DNA from 3 places in the Streptosporangium sp. NPDC004379 genome. Region 2 is predicted to be linked to each of the others. Evidence: predicted binding sites of a transcription regulator. Region 2 holds the regulator's gene; each other region holds the start of a gene.
The links. Region 2 encodes HrcA, which represses chaperone genes, less so after heat shock. Its sites were predicted from a motif close to TTGGCACTCTCNNNNNGAGAGTGCCAA; they were not measured.
Positions count from the first base shown of each region.

Region 1: a site for HrcA is predicted at 8,080-8,106, ahead of groES (co-chaperone GroES). Genes of this name have one in related genera too.
Region 3: a site for HrcA is predicted at 7,516-7,542, ahead of ACFYSC_RS05820 (FmdB family zinc ribbon protein). Genes of this name have one in related genera too.

Region 1 is NZ_JBIAMC010000003.1:48,557-58,580, forward strand. It holds gene alr (alanine racemase) at 1-636, shown strand, start outside; gene ACFYSC_RS07535 (alpha/beta fold hydrolase) at 657-1,793, shown strand; gene tsaE (tRNA (adenosine(37)-N6)-threonylcarbamoyltransferase complex ATPase subunit type 1 TsaE) at 1,893-2,309, shown strand; gene ACFYSC_RS07545 (hypothetical protein) at 2,460-3,161, shown strand; gene ACFYSC_RS07550 (class F sortase) at 3,168-3,731, shown strand; gene tsaB (tRNA (adenosine(37)-N6)-threonylcarbamoyltransferase complex dimerization subunit type 1 TsaB) at 3,781-4,461, shown strand; gene rimI (ribosomal protein S18-alanine N-acetyltransferase) at 4,461-4,916, shown strand; gene tsaD (tRNA (adenosine(37)-N6)-threonylcarbamoyltransferase complex transferase subunit TsaD) at 4,909-5,940, shown strand; gene ACFYSC_RS07570 (SAM-dependent methyltransferase) at 6,038-7,204, opposite strand; gene ACFYSC_RS07575 (Uma2 family endonuclease) at 7,254-7,892, opposite strand; gene groES (co-chaperone GroES) at 8,197-8,508, shown strand; gene groL (chaperonin GroEL) at 8,607-10,024, shown strand, end outside.
Region 2 is NZ_JBIAMC010000001.1:674,296-684,319, reverse strand. It holds gene holA (DNA polymerase III subunit delta) at 140-1,111, shown strand; gene rpsT (30S ribosomal protein S20) at 1,332-1,604, opposite strand; gene ACFYSC_RS03030 (hypothetical protein) at 1,753-2,751, opposite strand; gene lepA (translation elongation factor 4) at 2,824-4,662, shown strand; gene hemW (radical SAM family heme chaperone HemW) at 4,826-6,037, shown strand; gene ACFYSC_RS03015 (DUF3097 domain-containing protein) at 6,192-7,007, opposite strand; gene hrcA (heat-inducible transcriptional repressor HrcA) at 7,168-8,181, shown strand; gene dnaJ (molecular chaperone DnaJ) at 8,194-9,336, shown strand; gene ACFYSC_RS03000 (16S rRNA (uracil(1498)-N(3))-methyltransferase) at 9,499-10,024, shown strand, end outside.
Region 3 is NZ_JBIAMC010000002.1:373,304-383,327, reverse strand. It holds gene ACFYSC_RS05860 (ATP-binding protein) at 1-853, shown strand, start outside; gene ACFYSC_RS05855 (phosphoribosyl-ATP pyrophosphohydrolase) at 987-1,319, opposite strand; gene ACFYSC_RS05850 (HNH endonuclease) at 1,353-2,468, shown strand; tRNA gene ACFYSC_RS05845 (tRNA-Arg) at 2,498-2,570, opposite strand; gene ACFYSC_RS05840 (hypothetical protein) at 2,725-3,273, shown strand; gene ACFYSC_RS05835 (D-alanyl-D-alanine carboxypeptidase family protein) at 3,448-4,593, shown strand; gene ACFYSC_RS05830 (flagellar biosynthesis protein FlgA) at 4,849-5,454, opposite strand; gene ACFYSC_RS05825 (S-methyl-5'-thioadenosine phosphorylase) at 5,893-6,702, opposite strand; gene ACFYSC_RS05820 (FmdB family zinc ribbon protein) at 7,120-7,488, opposite strand; gene ACFYSC_RS05815 (potassium/proton antiporter) at 7,681-9,186, opposite strand; gene ACFYSC_RS05810 (5-formyltetrahydrofolate cyclo-ligase) at 9,392-9,964, opposite strand; gene galU (UTP--glucose-1-phosphate uridylyltransferase GalU) at 9,990-10,024, shown strand, end outside.

The DNA.
Region 1 (10,024 bases), on a different contig from region 2:
ATCTGGTCGCACCTCGCCTGCGCCGACGAGCCGGGGCACCCGTCGGTCGCATCCCAGCTCGCCGTCTTCGACGACGCGCTGGCCATGGCGGAGAAGGCGGGCGTCGCGGGTTCCCACGTGGTCCGGCACATCGCCAACTCGGCGGCGACGCTGACGCTGCCGCGGGCGCGCTACGACATGGTCCGTCCCGGTATCGCGGTCTACGGCCTGAGCCCGGTGCCCGCCCTCGGGGACTTCGGCCTGCGCCCGGCGATGACCCTGACCGCGCGGATCGCGCTGGCCAAGCGGGTTCCGGCCGGATCCGGGGTGTCCTACGGGCACCTTTACGTCACGGATCGCGAGACCACGCTTGGACTGGTGCCCCTCGGGTATGCGGACGGCGTTCTGCGATATGCGACAAATCGGGCGGAGGTGATGGCGGGTGGACGGCGCCGCCGCATCGCCGGACGGGTCTGCATGGACCAGTTCATGATCGACGTGGGGGACGACCCGCTGGCCGAGGGCGACGAGGTGATCCTGTTCGGCGACGGCTCGCACGGCGAGCCGACCGCCCAGGAATGGGCGGATTCCCTCGGCACGATCTCGTATGAGATCGTGACCCGGATCGGTTCGCGGGTCCCGCGCGTTCACCGGTGAGAGGCACGTCAGGGGGTCGCATGGGCATCGCCACACGGCGCAGGGTGGGGGTCGCCGGCGCGCTCGTCGGCGCCGCGTCCGCCGGGGTGGCCGCCGCGGCCTTCGCCAAGCGTTACGCCATCGGCCGCATCAGGCTCCGGCCCGACCTGGAGGCCGGCGAGCCGTTCGGCGAGCTGCGCGGCCGGCCCGTCGCGGTCACCGCCTCCGACGGCGTGGTCCTGCACGCCGAGGTCGACGGGCCCGAGGACGCCCCGCTGACCGTGGTGTTCTGCCACGGCTACACCCTCAACCTCGACTCCTGGCACTACCAGCGGCGCGACCTGCTCGACTCCTACCGGATGGTGCTGTGGGACCAGCGCTCCCACGGGCGCTCGCCGCGCGCGTCGGTCGACGACCACGGCGTCCTCATCGACCGGCTGGGCGAGGACCTCGCCGAGGTGATCGAGGAACTGGTACCCGGCCCGTGCGTGCTGGTGGGCCACTCCATGGGCGGCATGACGATCATGGCGCTGGCCGACCGCCGCCCTGAGCTGTTCGAGGAGAAGATCAGGGGGGTCGCGCTGATCTCCACCTCCGCCGGCAGGCTGGGCGAGGTCTCCCTGGGACTGCCCGCCCTGCTGGCCAGGGCCGTGCACACGGTCACCCCGGGCACGGTCTCGCTGCTGGGCCGCCGGGGCGCGCTGGTGGACCGCGGCCGGGAGGCGGCCAACGACCTGGCCTTCCTGATGCTGCGCCACCTGGGCTTCGGTGACGCCGCGAACGTCAGCCCCACGGTGGTGGACTTCATCGAGTCGATGATCCGCTCCACCCCGTTCGAGGTGATCGCCGACTTCTACCCGGCGCTGATGTCCCACGACAAGCTGGCCGCCCTGGGAGTGCTGGACGACGTGCCGACCTCCATCATCGTGGGGGACAAGGACTGGCTGACGCCGGTGGACCACAGCAAGGCCATGGCGGCGGCGCTGCCCCGCGCCCGGTTCACCGAGGTTCCCGACAGCTCGCACCTGGTCCAGCTCGAACGGCCCGCCGTGGTCAACGACGCGCTGCGCGACCTGATCAAGCGGGCACTCGCCGACGAGGCCGCCGATGCCGACGGCGCCGGCACCGGCGGGACCGACTCCGACGGGACGGGCGAGGCCGGCGGGACCGATGCCTGAGGCCCGCGCGGATGACCGGGCCGCCGGACGCGGCTCGCGGGACGTGACCATCGCAGGGGAGTTGATCGAGAAGTGAGAATCGCGGCGACCGCCGAGGAGATGCGGGAGCTGGGCAGGGAGCTCGCCGGGCTGCTGCGCCCGGGTGACCTGGCGGTGCTGTCCGGGCCGCTGGGCGCGGGCAAGACGACCCTGGTCCAGGGGATCGCCGACGGCCTCAAGGTGCGCGGCCCCATCACCTCGCCGACGTTCGTCATCGCCCGGGTGCACCCCTCGCTGTCCGGGGGGCCGGCGCTCGTGCACGCGGACGCCTACCGGCTGGGCGGTGACCTGGAGGTCGACGACCTCGACCTCGACGCCTCGCTGGAGGAGTCGGTGACGGTCGTGGAGTGGGGCGAGGGCCTGGTCGAGGGACTCGCCGAGGACCGGCTGGAGATCTCCATCGAGCGCGGCGATACCGGCGAGGAGCGCGCCGTACGGCTGCGCGGGGTCGGCGCCCGGTGGGAGGGTGTCGTCTGACCGGAACCCGGAGCGTCCGTTCCGCGTCCGAGTTGGTATAGATCATCGAAATCGATGATTGACCCAAGCGGGTTTGCCCTTGTTTTAAGGGGAACAGGTGCAGTGGTGCCGGGCGAGGGTCGTCGGCCGGAGTGGAAGTGGAGTGCGACGGTGCCAAGCGTCAAGCATGCCGCGGTTCTGGGGGCCACTCTGGGTGGCCTCGCTCTGCTCGGGGTGACCGGGTGCACGGCCGAGGCGGACTCCGAGCCGGGGGCGACCACCTCACCCGCGGCGTCGCAGACGTCCGCCGGCAGAGGCGACATCGAGGTCCAGCTCCAGCCGGCCCGGGTCAAGGCCGGGCAGAAGGTGTGGATCCTGGCCAACTGCCCGATCCCGCAGGGCGGGCCGGAGCATCGCGGCACCGGGTCGTCCCGGATCTTCCGTACCGCGGTGACCCTCGACCCGATCCTGGTCACGCCCAGCCCCGCCCCCTCGTCGAGCGCCACGCCGACCCCGCGGCCGTGGGTCCGGGGCCAGGCCACCGTGGCCCCCGGCACCGCGGCCGGCGTCTACGAGGTCAACGCCCGCTGCGAGGGCACCAACGACACCGGCAAGGCGAGCCTCCGGGTGGTCGGCGAGACCAGGCCCAGCGCCGCCCCCACCGAGGAGGCGTCCGAAGAGCCGACCCGCAGGCCGAGGCCCCGGCCGACCCGGACCGTCATCAGCACCCGCGCGCCCTCCACCGGCGGCGGAGGCACCGCGGCCGGCGGCCCGGACGACGACGGCTCGCCGCTCGGGGTGCCCGGGGTGCTGCTGGCCGCCGCCCTGGTGGGCGGCACGGGGGTCGCGATCGCCAGGCGACGGCGTTCGTAGCCGCCGATGGCCGCACCCACGCGCTGGTCGCACGTCATCACCGCCGGCCTCGTCACCGGCCTCGTCATGGTGCTCTTCCGGGGCGCGGGCGTCGACGTCCCGGAGATCCGCGACCCGGTGGTGCCCGAACGCGTGGAGATCCCCTCGCTGGGCATCAAGGCGCCCCTGATGAGGCTCGGGGTCAAGAACGGCGAGGTCGAGCTCCCGCCGTACGACAAGCCGAACGCGGCGGGCTGGGTCAAGGGCACCGCGGTGCCCGGCGACGAGGGCCCCGCGGTGATCCTCGGGCACGTGGACACCAAGACCGACCCCGCGGTCTTCTACCGGCTCAAGGACATCCGTGAGGGGCAGGTCGTCAAGGTCAGGCGCAGCGACGGCGACGTCGCCCAGTACCGGGTGGACTCCGTCGAGCGGGTGAGCAAGGACCGCTTCCCGGCGGACAAGGTCTACCTCCAGGACGGCCTGCGGCTGATCACCTGCGGCGGGGACTTCGACTGGGACCGCCACGAGTACCGCGACAACGTCATCGTCTACGCCACCCTGGTCAAACGGGCCGACCCCAGGACCTGATCCGCCCGGGCGGTCCCGGCTCCCGCGCGACGGACTAGGCTAACTGTTCGTGCTGGTCCTGGCCTTTGATACCGCGACCCCCGCCGTCACCGCAGCGCTGCACGACGGTGAACGGGTCCTCGCCGAGTCGACGACCGTCGACGCCCGCCGCCACGGCGAACTGCTCGTGCCCACGATCGAGACCGTCCTGCGGGAGGCCGGCGCCGCGCTCGCCGACGTCACCGTCGTCGTCGCGGGCGCCGGACCCGGTCCCTACACCGGCCTGCGGGTCGGCCTGATGACCGCCCAGGCCCTCGCCGCCTCGCTCGGCGTCCCGGCGTACGGCGTGTGCACGCTCGACGCCGTCGCCTACGGCAGCGGGCTGTCCGAGCCGTTCCTGGTGGCCACCGACGCCCGCCGCAAGGAGGTGTTCTGGGGCCACTACGAGGACATGCGGACCCGGTTGTCCGGCCCCGCGGTGAGCCGCCCCCACGACCTGCCCGGCGACCTCCCGCTCGTCGGTGCGGGCGCGCGGATGTACGCCGAGGTCGTCGGCGCCTCCCGGCTGGCGGACGCCCCCGAGTACCCCTTCGCGGGGGCGCTGGCGTCGCTGGCCGCCGAGCAGCTCGGCGAGCCCGACGTCCGCGAGGTCGTGGAGAGCGGCACGCACCCCGTGCTGAGCCTGCCCCGCCCGGTGTACCTCCGCCGCCCCGACGCGCAGGTTCCCGCCGCGCCCAAGAAGGTCACCTGATGGCCGTGACGCTGCGCCCGATGACCGGGGACGACCTGCCCGCCGTGATGGAGATCGAGCGGGACACCTTCCCGGCGGACGCCTGGAGCGAGGGCATGCTCCGCGACGAGCTCGCCGGGCAGCCCGGGACCCGTCACTACGTGGTGGCCGAGACCGGTGAGGGGATCATCGGCTACGCCGGGCTCTTCGCCGCCGGCGACCAGGCGGACGTGCAGACCATCGCCGTCGCGGCCGGCCGGCGGCGCACCGGGGTCGGCGGCGCCCTGCTCACCGAGCTGCTGGCCGAGGCCGGCAGGCGCGGCGCGCGGTCGGTCTTCCTCGAGGTGCGCGCCGACAACCCCGCCGCGCAGGCGATGTACGAGCGGTTCGGCTTCGTCCGGCTCGGCCTGCGCCGCCGCTACTACCAGGACGGCACCGACGCGATCACGATGCGGAAGGATCTCATTGATGAGTGACGAACCCCTGGTCCTGGGCATCGAGACCTCCTGCGACGAGACCGGGATCGGCATCGTCCGGGGGCACACCCTGCTGGCCAACACGATCGCCTCCAGCGTCGAGGAGCACGCCCGCTTCGGCGGGGTGGTGCCCGAGGTGGCGTCCCGGGCGCACCTGGAGGCGATGACCCCCACCGTCGAGCGGGCGCTGGAGCAGGCGGGTCTGCGCTTCTCCGACATCGACGCGATCGCGGTGACCGCCGGGCCGGGGCTGGCCGGCGCGCTGCTGGTCGGCGTCGCCGCCGCCAAGGCGTACGCGCTGGGCCTCGGCGTCCCGCTGTACGGGGTGAACCACCTGGCCGCCCACGTGGCCGTGGACCAGCTCGAACACGGCGCCCTGCCCAAGCCGTGCATCGCCATGCTCGTCTCGGGAGGTCACTCCTCCCTGCTGCTGGTCCCCGACGTCGCCAAGGACGTCGTCTCGCTCGGCTCCACGGTGGACGACGCCGCGGGCGAGGCGTTCGACAAGGTGGCGCGGGTGCTCGGCCTGCCCTTCCCCGGCGGCCCCTACATCGACCGGGCGGCCCGCGACGGCTCCGGCACGGCCATCGCCTTCCCGAGGGGCAAGTACGACGACGGCACCCTCGACTTCTCGTTCTCCGGCCTGAAGACCGCCGTGGCCCGCTGGGTGGAGGCCAGGGAGAGGTCCGGCGAGCCGATCCACGTGCCCGACGTGGCGGCGTCGTTCCAGGAGGCCGTGGTCGACGTGCTGACCCGCAAGGCCCTTCAGGCGTGCCGCGAGCACGACGTCCGGGACCTGCTGATCGGCGGCGGTGTGGCGGCCAACTCCCGGCTGCGGGCCCTGGCGCAGGAACGCTGCGACGCGGCGGGGGTGCGGCTGCGCGTCCCCCGGCCGGGGCTGTGCACCGACAACGGCGCCATGGTGGCCACCCTGGGCTCCGACCTGGTGGCGGCGGGCGTCACCCCGTCGTCCCTGGAGATCCCGGCCGACTCCTCCCTCCCGATCACCACCGTCCACGTCTGACCGTACGGCCCCGCCCGCGCCCGGGAGGATCCGGAGCGCGGGTGGCGGGCCGTTCCCGGGCCGTTCCGGGCCGGAGCCGCGCCCCGGAGGCCGCGGGTCAGGCGGGGCTGCAGATGAGGGCGAACGGCCGCTCCCCGATCCGGGTGAGGACCACCGTCGCGGAGCCGCCGCCGGAGAGCCGCAGATCCCTGCGCAGGCGCTCCACGTCGACCGCCGAGCCGCGCTTCTTGACCGTCACGACGCCCGCCCCGCGCTCGCGCAGCGCCGCCCGCAGCCGCTTGAGCGAGAACGGCATCATCTCGTGCACCTCGTACCGCGCCGCCCACGGCGTGGTCACCTCGGCGTCGCCGGTGATGTAGGCGATGCGCTCGTCGAGCAGCCGGCCGTCGACCCGCCTGGCCACCTCCGCCACCAGGTGAGCCCGTACGGCCGCGCCGTCCGGCTCGTAGAGGTAGCGGCCCACCGCGCCCACCGGCGCGGGATCCGCGCCCGGCTCGGGCGTCAGCGTCGTGCCGGACGGCAGCATCGTGGCCCTGCGCCCCGCGTCCCGGGTGAGGCCGCCGCACCAGATCGCGGCCTCCTTGACGTCGCCGCGCCAGGAGACCCACTCGGCCTCGGCTCCGGCCGGGATGAACTCGTACGGGATGCCGGGGGCGACCTTCAGGCAGGCCGCCGGGGCCTTCGCCACCATGCCGAGGACCTCCGGCCAGGGCGGCGAGTAGGCCATCGGGTCGAACGTCCGGCCCCGCGCCGTACGGCGGGCGGGGTCGGCGAACAGCACGTCGAAGGCCGCCGGGTCGAGCGTGGCGGCCTCGGCGGCGCGGACCGTGACGCTGTCACCGAGGCCCAGGGCGTCGGCGTTGGCCCGGGCGACGGCGGCGGTGAGCGGGTCGGCGTCCACGGCCTCCACGACGCAGCCCGCCCTGGCCAGCGCCAGCAGGTCGCCGCCGATCCCGCAGCAGGCGTCGGCCACCCGGGAGCCGGCCGGGACGCGCCGGGCACGGTGGTCGGCCACCTCGCGGCGGGTGGCCTGCTCCAGGCCGTGCGGGGTGAAGTACATGACGGCGGCGTCGGAGCCGAACTTCTCCCGCGCGCGCTCCCTGAGCGCCGCCTGGGTGAGCGCCGCGGAGGTCAGGGTCGCGTCGTAGGTCCGGCGCAGCCGCGTCACCGCGGCCACCGGGCCGTCACCCGCGGCCTCGGCGGCCGCGGCGAGGGCCTCCTGGCCGCGCGGCGTCAGCAGTTCCCGGAATGCGTCGAGGTCCACACCGCCCGACGCTACCGCCTGGCCGGAGGCCGCCGTCGCGGCGATCCACTCAGTCGGGCAGGCAGGTCAGGACGAGGTCGATGTCGAACGGCTCGCCGGTCTTGAGGCGGTCGTGGTGGATACCGGTGATCAGGTACAGGTGGTTGACCGGGTCCAGCTGGTAGACGTGGATCACCGGATCACCGCCCTTGTCCTCCACCAGCCAGAAATTCGGGATGCCGGTCTCGGCGTAGAGCTTCGGCTTGACCTCGTGGTCACGGAATCTGGATTCGGGGGAGACCACCTCGATGACGAGATGCGTCTCGTCGGGGGTGTAGGCGGTGCGGGAGCGGTCCTTCGCCGCCTCGGCGTCGACGATGACGACGTCCGGGCACGGGCGCTGCTTCTTGCCGAGCAGGAGGTCCATCTGCGTCACGGCCTTGAGGTGATGGGGCGCCTGCGCGTTGAGAGCGGTGCGGAGACCGTAGATCACGGACTCGTGGAAGCGCTTCTGGGGGGACATGAAGACGAGCTCTCCGTTGACGAGTTCGACGTGCTTGAAGAAGTCCGGCTCGCCGTTCGGGCCCTCGTCGGGCAGGCGGTCGAGATCGTCGGCGGTCCATCCGCCTGCGGGCGGGCTGGGCCAGCCGGCGATCAGATCGCCGCCCTCACGTCTGGTGTCCCTCTGCTTGCTGAGCGTGTTGGTCACGTCGTCCACCGTAGCGTCATTCTCTTCGCTGTTCGTGACCATCTCATTACTTCCCGTCAATGTCCGGCGCCTCTCCTCCCTCTGATGGTGCCCCCGTTGGGGGTTCCTGTCCCCTCATCGGGGCCGCCGGGGTCGTCGGCGGGCGGTTCGTGTTGACTGTCAAGGCCTCCTTGCATACTGTTCCGTATTGGCACTCTCCCGGTGAGAGTGCCAACGCAAGTGCGACGAGGCTGGTCTGACACCCGCGACGGCAGACCGCTGGTCGCCTCTTCTAGATCATTCAAATCTGAAGGGGAGGTCCGACGTGACGACCGCCACCAAGGTTCCCGTTAAGCCGCTCGGCGACCGCATCGTGGTCCAGCCGCTTGAGGCCGAGCAGACCACCGCCTCCGGCCTGGTCATTCCCGACACCGCGAAGGAGAAGCCCCAGGAGGGCAGGGTCCTCGCGGTGGGCCCGGGCAACTGGGACGAGGACGGCGACAAGCGCATCCCGCTCGACGTCAAGGAGGGCGACGTCGTCCTCTACAGCAAGTACGGCGGCACCGAGGTGAAGTACAACGGCGAGGAGTACCTGGTGCTCTCCGCCCGTGACGTGCTCGCCATCGTCGAGAAGTAGTCCATCGCTTCCGACGCTTCCGAGATGACGCATCGAGCCCCGGGTCGCGAGAGCGCCCGGGGCTTCGATGCTCCCGTGTGCCCCCAGAGAGGACTGTCATGCCCAAGATCCTGTCGTTCGAGGAGGACGCCCGCCGCTCGCTGGAGCGCGGTGTCAACGCCCTCGCCGACGCCGTCAAGGTGACCCTCGGCCCGCGCGGCCGCAACGTCGTCATCGACAAGAAGTTCGGCGCTCCCACCATCACCAACGACGGCGTCACCATCGCCCGCGAGGTGGAGCTGGAGAAGCCGTACGAGAACCTCGGCGCGCAGCTCGCCAAGGAAGTCGCGACGAAGACCAACGACATCGCCGGTGACGGCACGACCACCGCGACCGTCCTGGCCCAGGCGATGGTCCGCGAGGGTCTGCGCAACGTCGCCGCCGGCGCCCAGCCGCTGAGCCTCAAGCGGGGCATCGACCTCGCGGCCAAGGCCGTCAGCGACAGGCTGGTCGAGTCCGCCCGTCCGGTCGCGGACAAGAAGGAGATCGCCCACGTGGCGACGATCTCCGCCCAGGACGCCAAGATCGGCGACCTGATCGCCGAGGCGTTCGACAAGGTGGGCAAGGACGGTGTCATCACCGTCGAAGAGTCCAACACCATGGGCCTGGAGCTGGAGTTCACCGAGGGCCTCCAGTTCGACAAGGGCTACCTGTCGCCCTACATGGTGACCGACCAGGAGCGCATGGAGGCGGTCCTGGAGGACCCCTACATCCTGATCACCCAGGGCAAGATCTCCTCCGTCGCGGACTTCCTGCCGCTTCTGGAGAAGGTCGCGCAGACCAAGAAGGCGCTGCTGGTCATCGCCGAGGACGTCGAGGGCGAGGCCCTGGCGGTCCTGGTGACCAACAAGATCCGCGGCACCTTCACCTCCGTCGCCGTCAAGGCTCCGGGCTTCGGTGACCGCCGCAAGGCCATGCTCCAGGACATCGCCATCCTCACCGGCGGTCAGGTCGTCAGCGAGGAGATCGGCCTCAAGCTGGAGCACGTCGGCCTCGAGGTGCTCGGCACGGCCCGCCGCGTCGTGATCACCAAGGACGCCACCACCGTCGTGGACGGCGCCGGCGAGGCGCAGGCGATCGAGGACCGCGTCCGCGAGATCAAGGTCGCCATCGAGCAGGCGGACTCCGACTGGGACCGCGAGAAGCTGCAGGAGCGCCTGGCCAAGCTCGCCGGCGGCGTGTGCGTGCTCCGGGTCGGCGCGGCCACCGAGGTGGAGCTCAAGGAGAAGAAGCACCGCCTGGAGGACGCCATCTCCGCGACGCGCGCCGCGATCGAGGAGGGCATCGTCTCGGGCGGCGGCTCCGCGCTCGTCCACGTCTCCAAGGCCCTTGACGACCTGGGCCTGAGCGGCGACGAGGCGACCGGCGTCAACGTGGTCCGCCGGGCGCTCGTCGAGCCGGCCCGCTGGATCGCCGAGAACGCCGGCATGGAGGGCTACGTCGTGACCTCCAAGGTCTCCGAGCTCCCGGTCGGCCA
Region 2 (10,024 bases):
TGGAGACCCCTGGCTTCAGCCGTGGGGAGGATCTCGTCTCCTTCGGCTGTTCCACAGCGTGCCCGAGGACGACTGCATCCGGATTGCGAACGGCTTGCTGATTGCGATTCGGTCACCCGCACGTGGCATGCTGCTGGGCATGGCGGCGAACGACCCGGCACGGGTGACACTGGTGGTCGGCGACGAGGAGTTGCTGGCCGATCGCGCGGTCGGCGAGGTGGTCGCGGCGTGCCGCGCCGCCGACCCGGGCGCGGAGGTCCACGACCTGGTCGGTTCGAAGGTCGAGCCGGGGGAGCTGACCCGGCTGTCCTCGCCGTCGCTGTTCGGCGGTGGAGCCGTGGTGGTGATCCGCTCCGCCCAGGACCTCGTCAAGGACGTCGCCGCCGAGGTCGTCTCCTACAGTGCCCGCCCGGCTGAGGACACCGTGCTGGTGCTCTCGCACGCCGGCGGGGCCAAGGGCAAGGCGCTGGCCGACGGCGTCAAGAAGGCCGGCGCTCACGTGGTGACCGTCGCCAAGCTGACCAAGCCGGCCGAGCGGCTGGCGTTCATCAGGACCGAGATGAAACGGGCCGGCCGGTCCATCGGTGCGGACGCGGCCGCGGCGCTGCTCGACGCGGTCGGCAACGACCTCAGGGAGCTGGCCGCGGCCTGCAACCAGCTCGCCTTCGACACCCCCGGCAAGACCATCGACGAGGCCGCCGTCGCCCGCTACCACCGGGGGCAGGCGGAGGTCAGCGGGTTCACCGTCGCCGACTCGGCCGTCGAGGGCAGGCTGGGGGACGCGCTGGAGCAGCTTCGCTGGGCGATCGCCACCGGCACGGCCCCGGTCCTGCTGGTCAGCGCGCTCGCGGGGGGCCTGCGATCGCTCGCCAAGGTGGGCGGCGCCCCGCGCAATCTGCGGGGCGGACAGCTCGCCAGCCATCTCGGCATGCCGCCGTGGAAGATCGACCGGACCAGGAAGCAGCTGAACGGCTGGGGCCCGGAGGGCCTCGCCCACGCGCTGCAGGCCGTCGCCGCGGCCGACGCGCAGGTCAAGGGCGGCGGGGCCGACCCGGCCTATGCGCTGGAACACCTGATCCAGGTCGTCGTCGCCAGCCGTACCGGCCGTTAGCCGTCCCGACGGGCGGTACGGGTCCGAGGCGTGCGCCCGGTCGACGGCGCGGCGGAAGGCGAGCCGTACCGGCGCGCGGTGAGCAGCGGAGGCCGGCATGGCCCGGCGAGCGCCGAGGGGCTCGGGAGGATGCGGCGAGGGCCGGAAACGCCGGAGCGCCGCGTCCCCGAGGGGACGCGGCGCTCCGGAAGACCCGGGTCGAGCTCCGGAAGAACCGGGACTACTTGGAGGCCGACAGGGCGGCGACGCGCTGGGCGATCGCCGACTTGCGGTTGGCGGCCTGGTTCTTGTGGATGACGCCCTTGCTGGCGGCCTTGTCCAGCTGACGGGAGGCGGCGCGCTGCAGCGCGATGGCCTCGTCGACATTGCCCTGCTCGGCGGCCTCGCGGAACTTGCGGACCGCCGTCTTCAGGGACGACTTGACAGCCTTGTTACGCAGCCGGGCCTTCTCGTTCTGCCGGTTGCGCTTGATCTGGGACTTGATGTTCGCCACGAAGAAGCCTCGGTGAAAGTTGTCGGAGTGGGGCGCGCGGGCAGAGAGGGCGCGCCACACGCAGTTGAACAGACTACCAACCGGCTGGACGATCGCTCAAATCGACAGCCGGGTCGGAAGGATGCCTGACAAGCTTACCCTTCTCCCCTCACGGTCGGAACCAGAACCGCCGGTACTCCTCCCAGTCCTGCTCCGTGGCGGCGAAGTCCACGTACAGCGCCAGCCCGAACCGCTCGCGGTGCCCGCCGTGGGCGGTCAGCGCCAGCCGCGCGCCCCTCGCGGCCGTCGCGACGCTCTCGGCCCCGTCGGACCACGAAACGCCGTGGTCGTGGTAGGCGGGCGCGCCGATGAGCAGGGTCTTGTCCGCGGGCACGAGGTCCAGGGCGAAGACGGCCTGCCGTACGACATGGCCGCCGTAGAGCAGCTCGGAGGGGAGGAAGGAGTCGTAGGTCATGATCGCGACCTGGTCGACGCGGGCCGCGACCTGCCGGAAGTAGTCCGGCGACCAGTACTTGTCGTGGCCGATGACGCCCCGGACCACCGGCCGGGTCAGCGGGAACGGCTCGATCTGCGGGGTGGAGGTGGACAGCGGGCCGCCGCCGAGGACCGGGCGGGTGCGCTCCAGCAGGTCCAGGAAGTCGGCGTCGCCGTCGCCGACCGGCTCGAAGTTGTAGTGGACGCCGTCGAAGCCCAGCGTCATGACGGAGCGCGCGCTCTCCACCAGCCGGTCCCGGACGGCCCGGTCGTCGAGGTCCAGGAAGCCGTCCACCTTCTGCCCGAGCCACGCCGACACCCGCACGTCCGGCAGCTCGGCGTGCCACCGCTTCACGAAGTCGCGCGCCCCGGGACTGCGGTCGGGCAGCGAGCCGTCGGCGTTGAACGGCCCGGAGTGGACGTACACGTCCCTGATCCCGGTCCGGCGCAGCCGGTCGGCCAGGCGTCTGAGGTCCGCCGCGCTCTTGCGGCCGTCCACCCAGGCGTGGCCCAGCCACAGGGCGTCGTGGCCGCTCGCCTTCGCCCAGGACGCCGGGGTCCCGGTAAACTGCAGGGTGAGGGTGGCCGCGGCCACCCCCGGGAGCACAAGGAGGACGGCCGCCACCACCGCGAGAAACCGCAGGCCGCGCCGTGCTCTGGTCCGGGCAATCACCCGGACATGTCACCATGGAAGACGGCTGGGATGCCAGCCGTAGATCTCTTCAATACTGCGAAACGGACACCGGTGCGCATTCAGCCTGGCCAGACCGATCCCGCGGTGATCCGCAACTTCTGCATCATCGCGCACATCGACCACGGCAAGTCCACCCTTGCCGACCGCATGCTGCAGATCACCGGCGTGGTCGACGACCGCTCCATGCGCGCCCAGTACCTCGACCGGATGGACATCGAGCGCGAGCGCGGCATCACCATCAAGTCGCAGGCGGTCCGGCTGCCGTGGAAGGTCGGCGACACCGAGCACGTCCTCAACATGATCGACACCCCGGGGCACGTCGACTTCACCTACGAGGTCTCCCGGTCGCTGCAGGCGTGCGAGGGCGCGATCCTGCTGGTCGACGCGGCACAGGGCATCGAGGCGCAGACGCTGGCCAACCTCTACCTGGCGATGAACGCCGACCTGACGATCATCCCGGTGCTCAACAAGATCGACCTTCCCGCCGCCCAGCCGGAGAAGTACGCCGCCGAGCTGGCCCACCTCATCGGCTGCGAGCCGGAGGAGGTGCTGAAGGTCTCCGGCAAGACCGGCGAGGGCGTCCGGGAACTGCTGGACCACGTGGTCGCGAACGTTCCCGCCCCGGTCGGCGTCGCCGACGCCCCCGCCCGCGCGCTGATCTTCGACTCGGTCTACGACACTTACCGCGGCGTGGTCACCTACGTCCGCGTCATGGACGGCCACCTGGGCAAGCGCGAGCGCATCCAGATGATGTCCACCGGCGTCTCGCACGAGACGCTGGAGATCGGCGTCATCTCGCCGGAGCCGAAGGTCGCGGACAAGGGCCTGGGCGTCGGCGAGGTGGGCTACCTCATCACCGGTGTGAAGGACGTCCGCCAGTCGCGGGTCGGTGACACGGTGACGTCGTCCGTCCGCGCCGCCACGGAGGCGCTCGGCGGCTACGAGCATCCCAAGCCGATGGTCTTCTCCGGCCTGTACCCGATCGACGGCGACGACTACCCCGAGCTGCGCGAGGCCCTGGACAAGCTCCAGCTCAACGACGCGGCCCTGGTCTACGAGCCGGAGACCTCCGCGGCCCTGGGCTTCGGCTTCCGCTGCGGCTTCCTCGGCCTGCTCCACATGGAGATCGTCCGCGAGCGCCTGGAGCGGGAGTTCAACCTCTCGCTCATCTCCACCGCGCCCAACGTGGTCTACCGGGTGATCATGGAGGACGGCAAGGAGGTCGACGTCACCAACCCCTCGGAGTTCCCCACCGGCAAGGTGGACAAGGTCTTCGAGCCGGTGACGAAGGCGACCGTGCTGGTCCCGTCGGAGTTCATCGGCGCCATCATGGAGCTCTGCCAGAACCGCCGGGGCGCCCTGCAGGGCATGGACTACCTGTCCGAGGACCGCGTCGAGATCCGCTACACCATGCCGCTCGGCGAGATCATCTTCGACTTCTTCGACCAGCTCAAGTCCCGCACCCGCGGCTACGCCTCGCTCGACTACGAGCCGCACGGCGAGCAGGAGGCCGAGCTGGTGAAGGTCGACATCCTGCTCCAGGGCGAGGCCGTCGACGCCTTCAGCGCCATCGTCCACAAGGACAAGGCGTACGGCTACGGCGTGGAGATGGCCAAGAAGCTGCGCGAGCTCATCCCGAGGCAGCAGTTCGAGGTGCCCATCCAGGCCGCGATCGGCGCCCGGGTCATCGCCCGCGAGAACATCCGCGCCATCCGCAAGGACGTCCTCGCCAAGTGCTACGGCGGCGACATCTCCCGTAAGCGCAAGCTGCTGGAGAAGCAGAAGGAAGGCAAGAAGCGGATGAAGATGGTCGGCCGGGTGGAGGTCCCCCAGGAGGCCTTCGTCGCCGCGCTGTCCACCGAATCCTCCGTCGACAAGGCCAAGAAGTAGGGACGGCGCCGCCCGCCGGCGGGGGAGCGGCGGACGGGATCCCGGTGACCGCCGCGCACACCGGGCCCCGGGCGGGGTCCCCGTGCCCGGCGCGTACGGCGGGACACCCGGGCGGCGGGCGGCGCCGTACCGGGCACCTGCCCCGGGGCGGCAGACTTGACCCGTGCCATCCACACTTCCCGACGGCGACCCCGTACCGGCCTCGGGCCGGCTCCCCGGCAGCGCGCTGCGCGGGCTCGGTGAGCGGCCGTTCGGCTTCTACGTCCACGTGCCGTTCTGCGTGACCCGCTGCGGCTACTGCGACTTCAACACCTACACCGCCTCCGAGCTGGGTCCCGGCGCCTCGCACGCCGACTACGCCGCGACCGCCGTCGCGGAGGTGCGGCGGGCGCGGGCCGCCCTCGGCGACGCCGACCTGCCGGTCGAGACGGTGTTCTTCGGCGGTGGCACCCCCACCCTGCTGCCCGCGGCCGACCTGGTCCGCATCCTCGGCGCCATCGACGAGGAGTTCGGGCTCGCCCCCGGCGCCGAGGTGACCACCGAGGCCAACCCGGAGTCGGTGGACCGCGCCTACCTCGCCGGACTGCGCGACGGAGGGTTCACCCGGGTGAGCTTCGGCATGCAGAGCGCCCGCGAGCACGTGCTGCGGGTGCTGGAGCGCCGCCACACCCCGGGCCGGGCGGCGCACGCCGTACGGGAGGCGAGGGAGGCCGGGTTCGGCCACGTCAACCTCGACCTGATCTACGGCACGCCCGGTGAGAGCGACGACGACTGGCGGACCTCGCTGGCCGCGGCGATCGAGGCGGGGCCCGACCACGTGTCGGCCTACTCGCTGATCGTGGAGGACGGCACCCGCCTGGCGGCCAGGATCAGGCGCGGTGAGCTGCCGATGCCCGACGACGACGTGGCGGCCGACCGCTACCTCATCGCCGACGTCATGCTCGCCGAGGCGGGTTTCGAGTGGTACGAGGTGTCCAACTGGGCGACCTCGGAGGCCGCGCGCTGCCGGCACAACCTGCTCTACTGGACCGGCGGCGACTGGTGGGGCGTCGGCCCCGGCGCGCACAGCCACGTGGGCGGCACCCGCTGGTGGAACGTCAAGCACCCGGCCGCCTACGCCCGCCGCCTGGCCGAGGGCGTCTCACCCGCCCACGCCCGCGAGGTGCTGTCGGACGAGGACCGGGCGGTCGAGCGGCTGATGCTGGAGCTGCGGCTCGCCCGGGGCTTCCCCCTGGCGGAGATCGAGCGGCCGCCGGTGGCCGCCCGGGCGCTGGCCGACGGGCTGCTGGAGGTCGAGCCGTTCAAGGCGGGCCGGGCGGTGCTGACGCTGCGCGGCCGGCTGCTGGCCGACGCCCTGGTCCGCGACCTCACCTGACCTCACCTGGCCGCACCGGGCCCGGTCTCGGCCGTCATCCCGCGAACCTCGCCGGTCGCGCCGGGCTCCGGTCTCGGCCGTCATCCCGTGGACCTCGCCGGCCGCGCCCGGCCCCGGCGGGGACGGCGGCGGGCTCGGCCGGTCACGGCCGGTCTCAGACGTCCTCCGGCGGGGCGGTCACGAAGTCGATGAGCCGCTCGACCGGGCCGAGGAGCTCCGGCTCCAGGTCGGCGTAGGTGGTGACCGAGCCGAGGATGCGCCGCCAGGCGTCGGCCGGGGCGAGGTCCCAGCCCAGGGCGGCGACGACCCCCTCCTTCCACGGCACGCCGCGCGGCACCCGCGGCCAGGCGCCGATGCCCAGCACCGACGGCTTGACCGCCTGCCAGACGTCCACGAACGGGTGCCCGGCCACCAGCACGTACGGCGAGGCCACCCGGTCGGCGATCCGGCTCTCCTTGGACCCGGCGACCAGGTGGTCGACCAGCACGCCCAGGCGGCGCTCCGGGCCCGGCTCGAACTCCTCGACGATCTCCGGCAGGTGGTCGACCCCTTCGAGGTACTCCACCACCACACCCTCGACGCGCAGGTCGTGACCCCAGACCTTCTCCACCAGCGCGGCGTCGTGCACGCCCTCGACGTAGATCCGGCTCTCCCTGGCCACCCGGGCCCGCAGGCCCTCCACGGCGATGGAGCCGGAGGCGCTGCGCCGCGGGGCGCGGGGCGCGGCGGCCGGCCGTACCAGGGTCACGACCCGGCCCTCCAGCAGGAACGCGGCGGGTTCCAGCGGGAACACGCGCCGCCGCCCGAAGCGGTCCTCCAGGGTGACGGATTCCTTGTCGCAGGCCACCACGGCGCCGCAGAATCCGCCGTCGGCGTCCTCCACGACCAGGTCGATCTCGGCGGGGACCTGCGGGATCCTCCCCCTGCCCGGACGCCGCCAGTTCCCCGCCAGCACGTCGCGCTCGTACACGCCGACCGCACCTCCTCACGCCTCACCGATCCAGAGGACGCTAGCAAAGGGCCGCCGCCTTATCGCACCCCGTCGGCAGGAGCCGTACACTTGGCACTCGGGAACACAGAGTGCCAGACTCCGCGTTCCCGGTTCGGCGCAGGGCAAGGAGGTGAGCACGTTGGTCGATGACCGCAGGCTTGCGGTGCTTCGGGCCATCGTCGAGGACTACGTGTCCACCAACGAGCCGGTGGGGTCGAAGGCACTCGCCGAGCGGCACAACCTCGGCGTCTCGCCCGCCACCATCCGCAACGACATGGCGGTGCTGGAGGAGCAGGGATACATCGCCCAGCCGCACACCAGCGCGGGGCGGGTGCCCACCGACAAGGGCTACCGGCTGTTCGTGGACCGGCTCTCCCAGGTCAAGCCGCTGTCGGGCGCGGAGCGGAGAGCGATCGAGAGCTTCCTCGCCGGCGCGGTGGACATCGACGACGTCGTGACCCGCACGGTGCGGCTGCTGGCGCAGCTCACCCGCCAGGTCGCCGTGGTGCAGTACCCCACGCTGACGCACTCCACGGTCCGGCACGTCGAGCTGGTCCCGCTGAACGAGCGGCGGCTGATGTTCGTCCTCATCACCAACACCGGCCGGGTCGAGCAGCGCGTCGTCGAGCTGCCCGAGGGGGTCGACGAGACCCGCGTCGCGCACCTGCGCGCGACGCTCAACGCCTCGCTCGACGGCTGCGGGCTGGCCAAGGTCCCCGACAAGGTCGCCGACCTGCCCTCGGGGCTTCCGATCGAGGACCGCCCGTTCGCCACCACGATCCTGTCGGTGCTGCTGGAGTCGCTGGTCGAACGGCACGATGAGAAGATCGTCTTCGCCGGGGCCGCCAACCTCGCGGGAGCCGACTTCAGCGTCGGTCTCCGCGACGTCCTGGAGGCCCTGGAGGAGCAGGTCGTGCTGATGCGCCTGCTCGGAGAAACCTCGGACCTGTCGGCGCTGACGGTGCGGATCGGCTCGGAGAACCCCTACACCGGTCTCCAGGGCACGTCCATCGTCGCCGCCGGGTACGGTTCGGGAGACAAGCAACTGGCCCGGCTCGGCGTGCTGGGCCCGACGCGAATGGACTACCCGGTCACGATGGGCGCGGTGCGCGCGGTGGCACGCTACGTCAGCCAGATCCTGGCTGCATCCTAAGAGGTCAACTAAGTGGCTAAGAGCGACTACTACGGCACCCTCGGGGTACGCCGTGACGCCAGTGCGGAGGAGATCAAGAAGGCCTACCGCAGGCTGGCGCGCGAGCTGCACCCCGATGTGAACCCCGATCCTGAGACACAGGAGAGGTTCAAGGAGATCACGCAGGCCTACGAGGTCCTGTCCGATCCCAGCAAGCGGCAGATGTACGACATGGGTGCCGATCCGTTCGCTCCCGGCGGGGGCGCGGGCGCCGGGGGCTTCGGCGCGGGCTTCCCGTTCAGCGACATCATGGACGCCTTCTTCGGCGCGGCGGCCGGCGGCGGCGGTCGCGGGCCGCGCTCGCGCGCCCGCCGGGGCCGCAACGCCACCATCCGGGTGGAGCTGGACCTGCGCGAGGCGGCCTTCGGCACCACCCGCGAGCTGGTCGTCGACACCGCCGTGCTCTGCGAGGTCTGCTCGGGTGCGGGCGCCGCGCCCGGCACCCACCCCGACACCTGCGACATGTGCCACGGCCGCGGTGAGGTCTCCCAGGTCACCCGGTCCTTCCTCGGCCAGGTCATGACGTCCCGGCCCTGCCCCCAGTGCGGCGGGTTCGGCTCGATCATCCGCAACCCCTGCCAGGAGTGCTCCGGTGACGGCCGGGTCCGCACCCGGCGGACCATCAAGGTCCGCATCCCCGCGGGCGTCGAGGACGGCACCCACATCCAGCTCGCCGGCGAGGGCGAGGTCGGCCCCGGCGGCGGCCCGCCCGGCGACCTGTTCCTAGAGATCGTCGAGCGGCCGCACGAGGTCTTCGAGCGCCGGGGCGACGACCTGCACTGCACCGTGCAGATCCCGATGACGGCCGCCGCGCTCGGCACCGTCCTGGTCATGGAGACCCTCGACGGCACCGAGGAGCTGGACATCCGGCCCGGCAGCCAGTCCGGCCAGACGATTCCGCTCTACGGCCGCGGCGTCCAGCGGCTCAACGAGACCGGCCGCGGAGACCTGCTGGTCCACATCAACGTCGAGACCCCCGTCAAGCTCGACCCCGCACAGGAGGAGCTGCTGCGCGAGCTCGCCAGGCTGCGCGGCGAGGAGCGCCCGCCCGGCAAGTTCGCGCCGGGCCAGCAGGGCTTCTTCTCCCGCCTGCGGGACGCCTTCAATGGCCGCTGACCCGGCGGTCCCCGGCGCCCTCCGGGGAGCCGCGGGCGGGGCCTCCCGGGTCCGCCGTGGCGTCCTGCCGGGGGTCGCGGGCGGCGCCTGTCCGGCCCGCAGCGGCGTCCTCCGGGGGGTCGCGGGCGGCGCCCGCCGGACCCGCCGCGGCGTCCCCGCCGCATGACGGCGCCGGTCTTCCTGGCCGACGCGGCCGATCTGGGCCGGGAGGGGTTCACGCTCGCCGGTCCGGAGGGCAGGCACGCGGCGGCCGTACGGCGGCTGCGTGCCGGGGAACGGCTCGACGTGACCGACGGCGCGGGCGTCGTGGCGGAGTGCGTGGTGGACGACGCCGGCAAGGACTCCCTGCGGGTGCGGGTGCTGCGCCGCTACGAGGTGCCCGCGCCGCGTCCCCGCCTGGTCGTCGTCCAGGGCCTGCCCAAGGGCGACCGGGGCGAGCTGGCCGTGGAGATGATGACCGAGGCCGGGGTGGATGTGATCGTGCCCTGGGCCGCGGCCCGCTCCGTCACCCAGTGGAAGGGGGAGCGGGCGGCGAAGTCGCTGGCCCGCTGGCGTTCCACGGCCCGTGAGGCGGCCAAGCAGTCACGCCGCTTCCACCTGCCCGAGGTGACCGGCCTCGCGAGGACCGCCGAGGTCGCGGACCTGCTGTCGGCGGCGGCGCTGGGCGTCGTGCTGCACGAGGAGGCCG
Region 3 (10,024 bases), on a different contig from region 2:
GGGCGAGATGCTCGGCCTCGATCCCGCCGCGGCCTTCGACGCGGCCCTGATCACCGGTGGACTACCCCTGATCTGCGCGGAGTGGCCGCACGGCGCCGGAATGTGGGAGTTCCTGCAGGCGGCACTCAGCGATCCGGTCTCACCTCTGCTGGTGTCGGCGGAGCGCTCACTCGCCGCCGAGTTCCCCCAGCAGGCGCAGGCCCGTACCGTCCTCGCGGCGATCGGCAGCGGCGAACGGACGTTCTCCAACATCGCCCGTGCCGCCGGAGGCATCGGATCGACCCCGCTGCAGCGGTCACTGGGGATCCTCGCGGACAAGCGGGTGATCGCGGCGGAGCTTCCCGTGTCCACACGGCCTTCGAAGGACCGTCGCTACCGAATCGCGGACCCCTATCTCCGCTTCTGGCTGAAGCTCCTGGGGCCGGCGATGGAGGAGATCGAGCGGGGCCGCGGTGACCTGACGCTGGGGCGCATCCGCGAGAACTGGACCAGCTGGCGCGGCAGGGCCGTCGAACCCCTGGTGCGCGAGGCGCTGGCCCGGCTGCTGCCCGATGCACACCTCCCCGCAGCCCCCGCCATCGGCGGCTACTGGACCCGCACCAACGACGTGGAGATCGACATCGTGGGAGCAGACCGCGCGCCGATCGCCGGGGAGCTGTTGTTCGTCGGCTCGGTGAAGTGGCTGGAGAACTCCCCGTTCGACCGGCACGACCTCGCGGCACTGCACCGCCACCGCGCCGCGCTCACACCCGACCCCGTACCGGTGATCGCCGTATCGCGCAGCGGGACCAGCTGCACGGGACTCGACGCCGTGTACGGTCCGGCCGAACTCCTCACGGCCTGGTCCTCCTGAGCCCGCCGGGACGCATGCCGAGTCATCGACGTACGGGCCGCCGACCGTACCGGCTCGGTACGGCGACCCGTGGCCAGCGACAGTGCCGATCCAGGAGGACGAGCCGTAGCCGGCGGCCGTCACCGAATCCTGATCACCCGGACACCTCGTCGAGCCACAGGCGGCGGCTGAAGCCGCCCCGCTCGGTCTGCTTGCGGCGTGCCGCTTCCCGGATCTGCTCCTCGGAGAGTCCGAGTGCTCCGGTGAGGGCCGCCAGCACCTCGTAGATGTCAGCCAGTTCCCCCAAACGTTCGTCGGGCCCGGCCTGGCGCAGTTCGTCGGCCTCTTCGATGAGCTTGGCCATCAACGCGGGGACCAGCTCCGATTCGTCGAGGACACGGACCTCGGCCGTCGCGCCGTCGGCCTCGATGATCTCCGGAATCCGATCGCGGATCAGCTTGCCGTACTTGATTGTCCGTTTTTGCATAAAAATGTCGCCCTCCTGGCGGATACTCCGCATGTGGATTACCAGCGCGGCGTGGTCACCGGTGAGAGCGTATGGCGCGCAATCGTCCTGTACGGTGCCAACTCGGCCACCTACAAGTTCGCCTTCGGCGCGACCCTGCTGGACATCGCCGCCACCGGTCGTGATCACGTCACGTTGGACGAGCTGGCGCCGCGGTACGCGGAGCTCCTCTGCCAAGCCCTCCAGCGCCAGCCCCGGCAGGGCACCTCCGAGAGCAGCAGGTTCTTGGCCGCCTGCCGCGCGTTCAACGCCGGCGAGATCGACCTCGACACGCTGCACCGGCGAACCGTCCAGCTCGGCTTCGCCAACGTCATCGACGCCTTCCCCAAGCTCGGCGGCGACCAGGCACCGGTGCGCTACTACGAGGACCAGCGCAAGAGCTCCGTCTCCCCGGGCCTGGTGCTACGCGACGAACTCCTCGAACTCGCCCGATCGGTGCACGCTCCCGACCTCGACGCCGAGACCGCCGCCCGATGGCGGCTGGTGGAGACGGCCTGGGCGACCGGCATCTCCGGCGCCGTACTCGCCCCCTCGCCGGCCTACGACTCCAGCGTCCAACTGGTCCGCGACCCCGGCACCCAGCCGGCCCGCGACTCCAGCGTCCGGCTGGTCCATGACTCCGGCACCCAGCCAACCCACGACTCCGTCCCCCAGCTGATCTACGACTCCGGCACCCAGCACCTGGTCCTGCGGACCGAGCGGCGCCGCAGGAGCGTCACGGGAGTCGTCCCCGCCCTCAACGGATACCAGGACGGCCGCTGCGCCTACTGCGACCAGCTCATGGTCCAGGAGAGCAGCGGCCCCATCGTCGAGCACGTCCTGCCCTGGAAACTGCTCACCCGCGACTGGAAGGGCCCTGACGTCGACACCGTCTGGAATTTGGTGCTGTCCTGCAAGCCCTGCAACGACGAGAAGCGGGACCGGGCACCGCACGAGTCCTGGATGCCGTGGCTCGAACAGCGCAACAACGACCTCATCGAGTCACGCCATCCGCTGCGCGATGTCCTCATGGCCCAGACCGGCGCGACCCCGGCCCGTCGGCACGCATTCCTCAAGGACGCCTACCGAAGGGCGACAGAACTCCTACCTGCCGTCTGGACACCAGGCTGAGAGGCGCCGGAGTTCTCATCCAGGAAGAGTGCCCCCGGCATGATTCGAACATGCGACACCCGCTTTAGGAGAGCGGTGCTCTATCCCCTGAGCTACGGAGGCGGGGACTCCCTCCAAGGGTAGCGAAAGTTCGGCGTGCGTGCGCGCCGGGTGGGGTGGTGGCGGGTGAAGTCGCGTTATCCCTTCGCTGAGCTGCGGTAAAGGCGTGGCAAGTGACGGCGTGGGGGCGTGGTGGGCATGGCTAATGTCACGCTGCGTGATCGAACGGCGACCTGTTCGCAGCCGGGAGCGTCGCGCGCTGCGGCCGTTGGTGCTCTGCGGGGCGATGCTGGCTCCCGCGCTTCTTGCCACCGGCCTGCTGGTGGCCGACCTCACCGGGTACGGCGAGGCCGTCCGGGACGCCGGTGCCGACGGGGCATCGGAGGGGGGCGTCATCGCGGCTCTGCCGTACGTGGTCGTCCCCGTTCCGGACGCGGCCTTCGGGCCGAGGTGGGTGCCTCCTCCACCTCGGCCCGACCGGATGTACGAGGGGTGGATGCCGGGGGTCGTGGTGGCCCGGCCGCGCCGTCCGGCGGAGCCCGTCAGGGAGCCCGGGAGGCGCCCGGCGGTGCCCAGGGTGGCCGTTCCGAGGGACGAGCGTACGGCGGAGCCCACGGCGACGCCGCAGCCGGAGGCGGAGCCGACGCCCGAGGTGTCGGAGACGCCGCGGCCGGAGAGCGCGGACGCCGTGTTCGAGTGTCCGAAGGAGTGGTGGGGGACCTGGCTGTGGGAGGTGTGCGAGGAACAGGAGTGGGAGGGTGCTTGAGGTAGCAGGCTGACAAAAGGTGAGTTCCGTACATAACGGCTGCACCGTCTCTGGCTCGGACACTTGGGGAGCTGTAGTAACGTGCGTGCCTGACCCAGGTCACGAGTTCGCAAACGGAGGGGTCGTAAAGTGCCACCTCGTCGATCAGTGGGTCTGATCGCCGTTGTCGCGACCATGACCTCCCTCATCCCCGCGGCCGCGGAGGCGCGAACCGGATCGACGGCCTCCGGCCAGGCGCAGTCAGGGTCCCCGGTTTCCGCCCAGGCCCAGTCCGGAGTCCAGGCCCGGCCGGAGTCCCTGCTTTCCGCTCAGGCCCGGCCGGCGTCGCAGGTCTCCGCCGAGGCCGAGCTACGGCGTGACCCGACGACCCTCCTGGAGCTGCGCCGCGAGGCCGAGAAGGCGACCAAGGAGCTGGAGGACGCGACGAAGGTGCTCCGGGACCGGCAGGCCAAGATCCGGGCCTCGGAGAAGGAGCTGTCGGGCAAGCTGCGCGAGCTCCAGGCCGCCGACCGCGCCTTCGCCCAGATGCGGCAGCCGCTGTCGGACGTCGTCGGCCTGCTCTACCAGCAGCCCACGGGCGGTGACCTGGCCGGTTTCCTGTCCGGGGAGACGAACGAGGACACGTTGCAGGCCATGGCCGACGTCACCCAGATCGTCGCCGCGCGGGACCGCGTCCTCGCGGAGAGCGGCCGCCTGCAGACCGAACGCGAGAAGCTGGCCGCCCAGGCCCAGGAGCTGCGGGCCGACACCCTGCTCTCCGAGGCGCAGGCGAACGCCGAGATCGAGGCTCTCCGGGCGCGGTCAGGAAAGATCGTGAAGTCGCTGACCCAGGCGCTGGTGAAGCTGGGCGTCAAGGTCGACAAGTCGGGCCAGCCGGCCCAGGGGTGCAACCCGGTCCAGGTGGGCATGTCGGACCAGTTCTCCAACGGGCTGATCCCCAAGGCGTACCTCTGCCCGCTCCCGCAGCCCGGCAGCGAGCTGCGCGGGGACGCGGCGCTCGCGTTCATCAGCATGAACGAGGCGTACAAGAAGCGGTTCGGCAAGTCGATGTGCGTGACCGACAGCTACCGGAGCCTCGCCGAGCAGCAGTCGGTCTACTACCGCCGTCCGGGCTTCGCGGCAGTCCCGGGGCGGAGCAACCACGGTCTCGGGCTCGCTGTCGACCTGTGCGGCGGGGTGCAGCAGTTCCGGTCGGCCCCGTTCAACTGGCTGGAGGCCAACAGCAAGAAGTTCGGGTGGTTCCACCCGAAGTGGGCCTACGTCAGCCCCTTCGAGCCCTGGCACTGGGAGTACGACCCCAAGCTCGGCTCGCTGCTGTGACGTCCTCCCCGGGGTCCCCGGGGCTTCGGTCGTCTCCAACCTCGCCGGCCTTTCCCGCCGTGCCGACCTCTACGGTCTTCCCTGGCTGAGCGGCCGGGGCGGGGCGCCGCCCATCGGGTCAGGGCTCCGCGACGGGCGCTCTCGCGACGGGCGGAGGGTTTCGGCGCGGGGACGGGGTCAGGTCGGGAACGGGGTCCAGGTCAGGAACGCCGTGGCCGGTGAGCGGCTGTGTTCCGGAGAGCCGCCGCCGCCGAGTCATCGGGCGCGTGGGCCGATGGTGATCGACAGGTGGCCGCCCGCCTGGGCTGAGGCCAGCCTGACGGCCTGCTCGGCGGTGGTGGCCAGCACGACCAGGGCGTCGCGGTCCGACCGGTCGCCGAGATCGGCCAGGACGGTGACGCCCTCGGCCACGACCCGGGCCGGGACCGCTCCCTCCCAGCTGGCGGAGGCGGCCAGGACGTTGACGACGTCGCCGGGTGACAGCAGCCGGGCCGCCGCGGAATCCGCGACGCGGACCGGTGTGGCGACCGTTCCCGGGCCGTGCGCGGCCAGCAGGCCCGGACCGAGGAGGCGCACGTCGGTGATGGGCTCCCCTCGGCGGGCCGGGCCTGCCATGACCTTCCCGGCGACCGGTGCGCCGGGCCTGAGCGCGCCGTCGGGGACCGTCTCCGGCCGGAGGGCGGCCGTGGTGAGGTCGCGTGCGGCCAGTACGCCCCCGGGGAGGTTTCTGGCCGCCACCAGGACGGTCACCGAGGCGGTCTCCGGTCGCAGCGCGACGACGGCGCACGTGGCGGCCAGAGCGGTGACAACGGTGGCGGCGAGGCGGTGGTACCGGCCGAGAAGGCGGCGGAACGCGCGCATGACGGACTCCATCGTGAGAGTGGGAAGAACCGGGTGGCGCGGTACCCGTGGATGACTGGACGACCGCGCCCCGCCGTACGGCGGGGCGGGCGGTCTGTCGGCAAGGCGGTCTGTGGGGAGACCGGTCTGCCGGGAGGCGGTGACGGCGATTTCTCGGCCGTCGCCGCACGGTGGAATCGGCTTGGGCCGACCGGTGGGACCGGTCTGGCGGGTCAGCGGTTCGTGGACGGCGGGTGCCGGTCGTCATCGGCCGACGGGACCAGCCTGAGCCGACAGACGGGACCGGCCTGAGCCGACCGGCGGGACCGGCCTGAGCCGACCGGCGGGACCGGCCTGAGCCGACCGGCGGGACCGGCTTGAGCCGGCTGGGCCGGTCTGGATCAGCTGGCGGTTCGTGGACGGCGGGCGCCGGTCGTCACCGGCCGGCGGGGCGGGCGGTCACTCCGGGAGGTCGAAGGGGAGTTTGAGGCCGTCGAGGGCGGTGGAGCAGGGGCAGGCGCGCTCCTCCGGGAGGGCGGTGACGACCTCGGTGACGAGGGATCGCATGTGCTCGACGTTGGCGGCGAAGAAGGCCAGGACCTCCTCGTGGGTGACGCCCTCACCTGCCTCGACCCCGGCGTCGTGGTCGGTGACCAGGGACAGCGAGGTGTAGCACATGGCCAGCTCGCGGGCGAGGATCGACTCGGGGAAGCCGGTCATGCCGACGATCGTCCACCCGTTGGAGCCGAACCAGCGGGACTCCGCGCGGCTGGAGAAGCGGGGGCCCTCGATGACCACGAGGGTGCCGCTGTCGACCAGATCCCACTGGGCGGAGCGGGCGGTGGAGACGGCCGCCGCGCGCCCGGCCGGGCAGTAGGGGTCGGCGAAGGCGACGTGCACGACGCCGTCGGTGTCGTAGTACGTCTGGACGCGGCCGGAGGTGCGGTCGATGAGCTGGTCAGGGACGACCAGGGCGCCGGGGCCCACCTCGGGGCGCAGGGAGCCGACCGCGCTGGGGGCCAGGACCTGGCGGACGCCGAGGGAGCGCAGGGCCCACAGGTTGGCGCGGTAGGGGATGAGGTGGGGGGCGAAACGGTGGTCGCGCCCGTGGCGGGGGAGGAAGGCGACCGTGCGGGAGCCGATGCGGCCGACGGTGATGACGTCGCTGGGCGGGCCGTAGGGCGTGGAGACCTCGACCTCGGTGGCGTCGTCGAGCAGGGAGTAGAAGCCGGAGCCGCCGATGACCCCGATTTCCGCGCGAGTGACCATGGCGCCGAGACTAGCGCGACCGGCGGCCCGGCGATGAGACCGGACCGTGCCTGTGGACAACGGGCGGGTGCCGGGCCGCGCCTGTGGACAACCTGGGCGGGACGGCCTGGTGGTGTGACGGCACGGCGGTGTCTCGCGTGGGGAACCGCTCTCGCCTGCCCCGCCTGGGGGCCGCTCCCGTCTGGGAGGAGGCCCCTGCCTGGAAGGCCGCCCCGCATGGAAGGGGCCTTCCTACCTGGAAGGGTCACCACCGCGTGCCGCCGCCCGCTTCCGCCCTGAGCCGCCTGTGCCCCGGACGGCTCATGCCGTAGGTCGGCTCGGACGGCTCGCGCAGCGGGTCGGTTCGGACGCTTCGTGCCGCGGGTCGGTTCGGGCGGCTCATGCCGCGGGTCCGCTCCCTGCTGGGAGCGGACGCGATCAGGCGGCGGGGGCCGAGCTGCTCGCCGAGGCGGGGGCCTTGCTCTTGGACTCGGACGAGGAGCCGGACGGCTTCGACTCGCCGGACGAGCCCGACGACCCCGAAGAGCTCGACGACGCCGAGGAGTCCGACGAGCCCGAGGCCCCGGAGGAGCCCGACGAGCTGGAGGATCCCACGGTGCTGGTGGAGGAGGACCGGCTGTCGGTCCGGTAGAAGCCGGAGCCCTTGAAGACGATGCCGACCGCCGAGAACACCTTGCGGAGCTGGCCGGAGCACGACGGGCACTCGGTCAGGGCGTCGTCGGAGAACTTCTGGACGATCTCGAACTCGTTGCCGCACGCGTTGCAGGCGTACTGGTAGGTGGGCACGCGCTCCTCCTCGTTGGTTCACGCCGGTTGGCACTCTACGGACGCGACTGCTAATGGTATTCGGCTGACAGGGGTGAACGCGAGTCGGGTCCTTGCCATTCCACCGCGCCGCCGCGGCCCATCGCGCCCCAACCGGACGACCGGCGGTACGGCGAAGCCTCCGAAGTCCGGTGGCACGGCCGCAGCGGCGGGTCAGCGGCCGAGTTCGCCGAACCAGCCCGCCAGCTTGCCCCGGCGACTGATCGCCCTGATCCGCCGCTCGGCCGAGTCGCGGCAGGCGGCGGTGGTCACGACCAGGAGCTGGTCGTCGACCTTGATCCTGGTGGTGTCGGTGGGCACGAACGTCCGGCCGTCCCTCACGATCAGCGTGACCTGGGCGTCGGAGGGCAGCCGGAGTTCGAAGATCTCCACACCCTGAAGCTTGGAGGTCGGCGGGATCTTTATCTGGAGCAGGTCGGCGTTGAGCTCCTCCAGCGGCGCCGACTCCACTTCCAGGTCCTGCGCCTCGTCCACCTTCGACAGCCCGAGCCGCGTGGCCACGAAGGGCAGCGTCGGCCCCTGGATCAGGGTGTAGACGACCACGATGACGAACACCTCGTTGAACACGAGCTTGGCGGAGCCGTCGCCGCCCGTGCTCGCCGCCCAGGGGATGGTGGCGAGCACGATGGGGACCGCGCCGCGCAGTCCCGCCCACGACAGGAACGCCTGTTCGCGCCAGCCGAGCCGGTCCACCCGGGCGATCCGTACCAGGAAGGCGCAGACCACGATCGACAGCGGCCGGGCCACCGCGACCAGGATGAATCCGGCCACCAGGCCCGGGATGATCGCCGACGGCATCTCCGAGGGGCTGGCCAGCAGGCCGAGCATGACGAACAGGCCGATCTGCGCGAGCCAGGCCACCCCTTCGGCGAACCCCCGGGTTGCGGCGCGGTGCGGCATCCGGGAGTTGCCCATGATCAGTGCGGCGAGGTAGACCGCGAGGAAGCCGCTGCCGTCCAGGTGGACGGCCCCGGAGTAGGCGACGAACGCCAGGGCCAGCACGGCGATCGGGTAGAGACCGGAGACCGGCAGCGCGATCCGGCGCAGCGCGTACACGCCCAGGGGCCCGATGGCCAGACCGGCGGCGGCGCCCACCGCCAGTTCGACGACCACCTCCAGCAGCGCGTGCTCCACCGAGGACGAGCCCGCCGCGCTCAGCAGCACCACCGCGATGACGGTGGGGGCGTCGTTGAACCCGGACTCGGCCTCCAGGATGCCCGCGAGGTGGCGCGGCAGCGGCAGCCGGCGCAGGACGGAGAAGACGGCCGCGGCGTCGGTCGAGGCGAGCACCGCGCCGATGATCAGGGAGGTGCGCAGGTCCATGTGGAGCAGCAGGTGGACCGGTACGGCGACGGCCACGATGCTCACCCCCACGCCGACGGTGGCGAGCACCGCCGCGAGGGGGACGGCCTTCTTGACGTGGTTCCAGTTGGTGGTCAGGCCGCCCTCGGCGAGGATGACGGCCAGGGCGATCATCCCTATCTGCTGGGCGAGCTGCGGGTTCTCGAACTGCAGGCCCAGGCCGGCCTCGCCGACGAGCAGGCCGATGCCGAGGAAGATGAGAAGGCTGGGCAGGCCGGTGCGGTGGGCGACGCGCACCGCGACGATGGCCGCTATCACCACCCCTGCGCCCAGAAGAAGCCAGAAGTCGATGTCCATCTGGCCCCCTCTCCGACCTCGGGGACCATTCTGTCGTATTCGGCCGCCTCATCCGTCCCGCGCGTCTCACCGGGCCTGCTGGACGCTCTCATCCGTCCCGCGCGTCTCACCGGGCCTGCTGGACGCTCTCATCCGTCCCGCGCGTCTCACCGGGCCAGGTGGACGATCTCACCCGTCCCCTGCGGCCTCATCCGTCCCGTGCGGCTCACGGGGCCAGGTGGACGATCCCCTCCGGGGTGGCCGCGTACCGGACCGGCACGTCGTGCGGCTCGGCCGGCACGCCGTCCATCAGCTCGCCCTCGTGCAGCAGCGCGACCGTCGGCACGTTCGGGCCGACCCGGGCCAGCGCGCGGTCGTAGGAGCCGCCGCCGCGGCCGAGCCGTACGCCGGTCGCGCGGTCCACGGCCAGGGCGGGCACGATGACCAGGGCGGCGGTACGGATCGCGTCGACGCCGCGCCGGGTGTCGACCGGCTCCATGATCCCGAAGCGCCCGGGGGCGAGGGTGCCGGGGCCGTCGTACACCGCCCAGTCGAGGTCGTCGTCGTCACGCAGCACCGGCAGCATCACGGTCGCGCCGTGCTTCCACAGCGCGAAGACGAGGCCGTGGGTCTCGGGCTCGGCGCCGACGGACCAGTAGCAGGCGACCAGCCCGGCCATCTGCACCCAGGGCCGGTCGAGCAGGGCGTCCCTGATCCGGACGGAGGCCGCGTGCCGCGCGTCGCCGGGGATGGCGGTCCGCGCGTCCTCGATGGAGGACCTCAGCCTCGACTTGTCCACAGACGCCTCCGTTATGGTTTCGGTTATGACCGACTTCCATTCTGTGACCAAAGCCGTAGT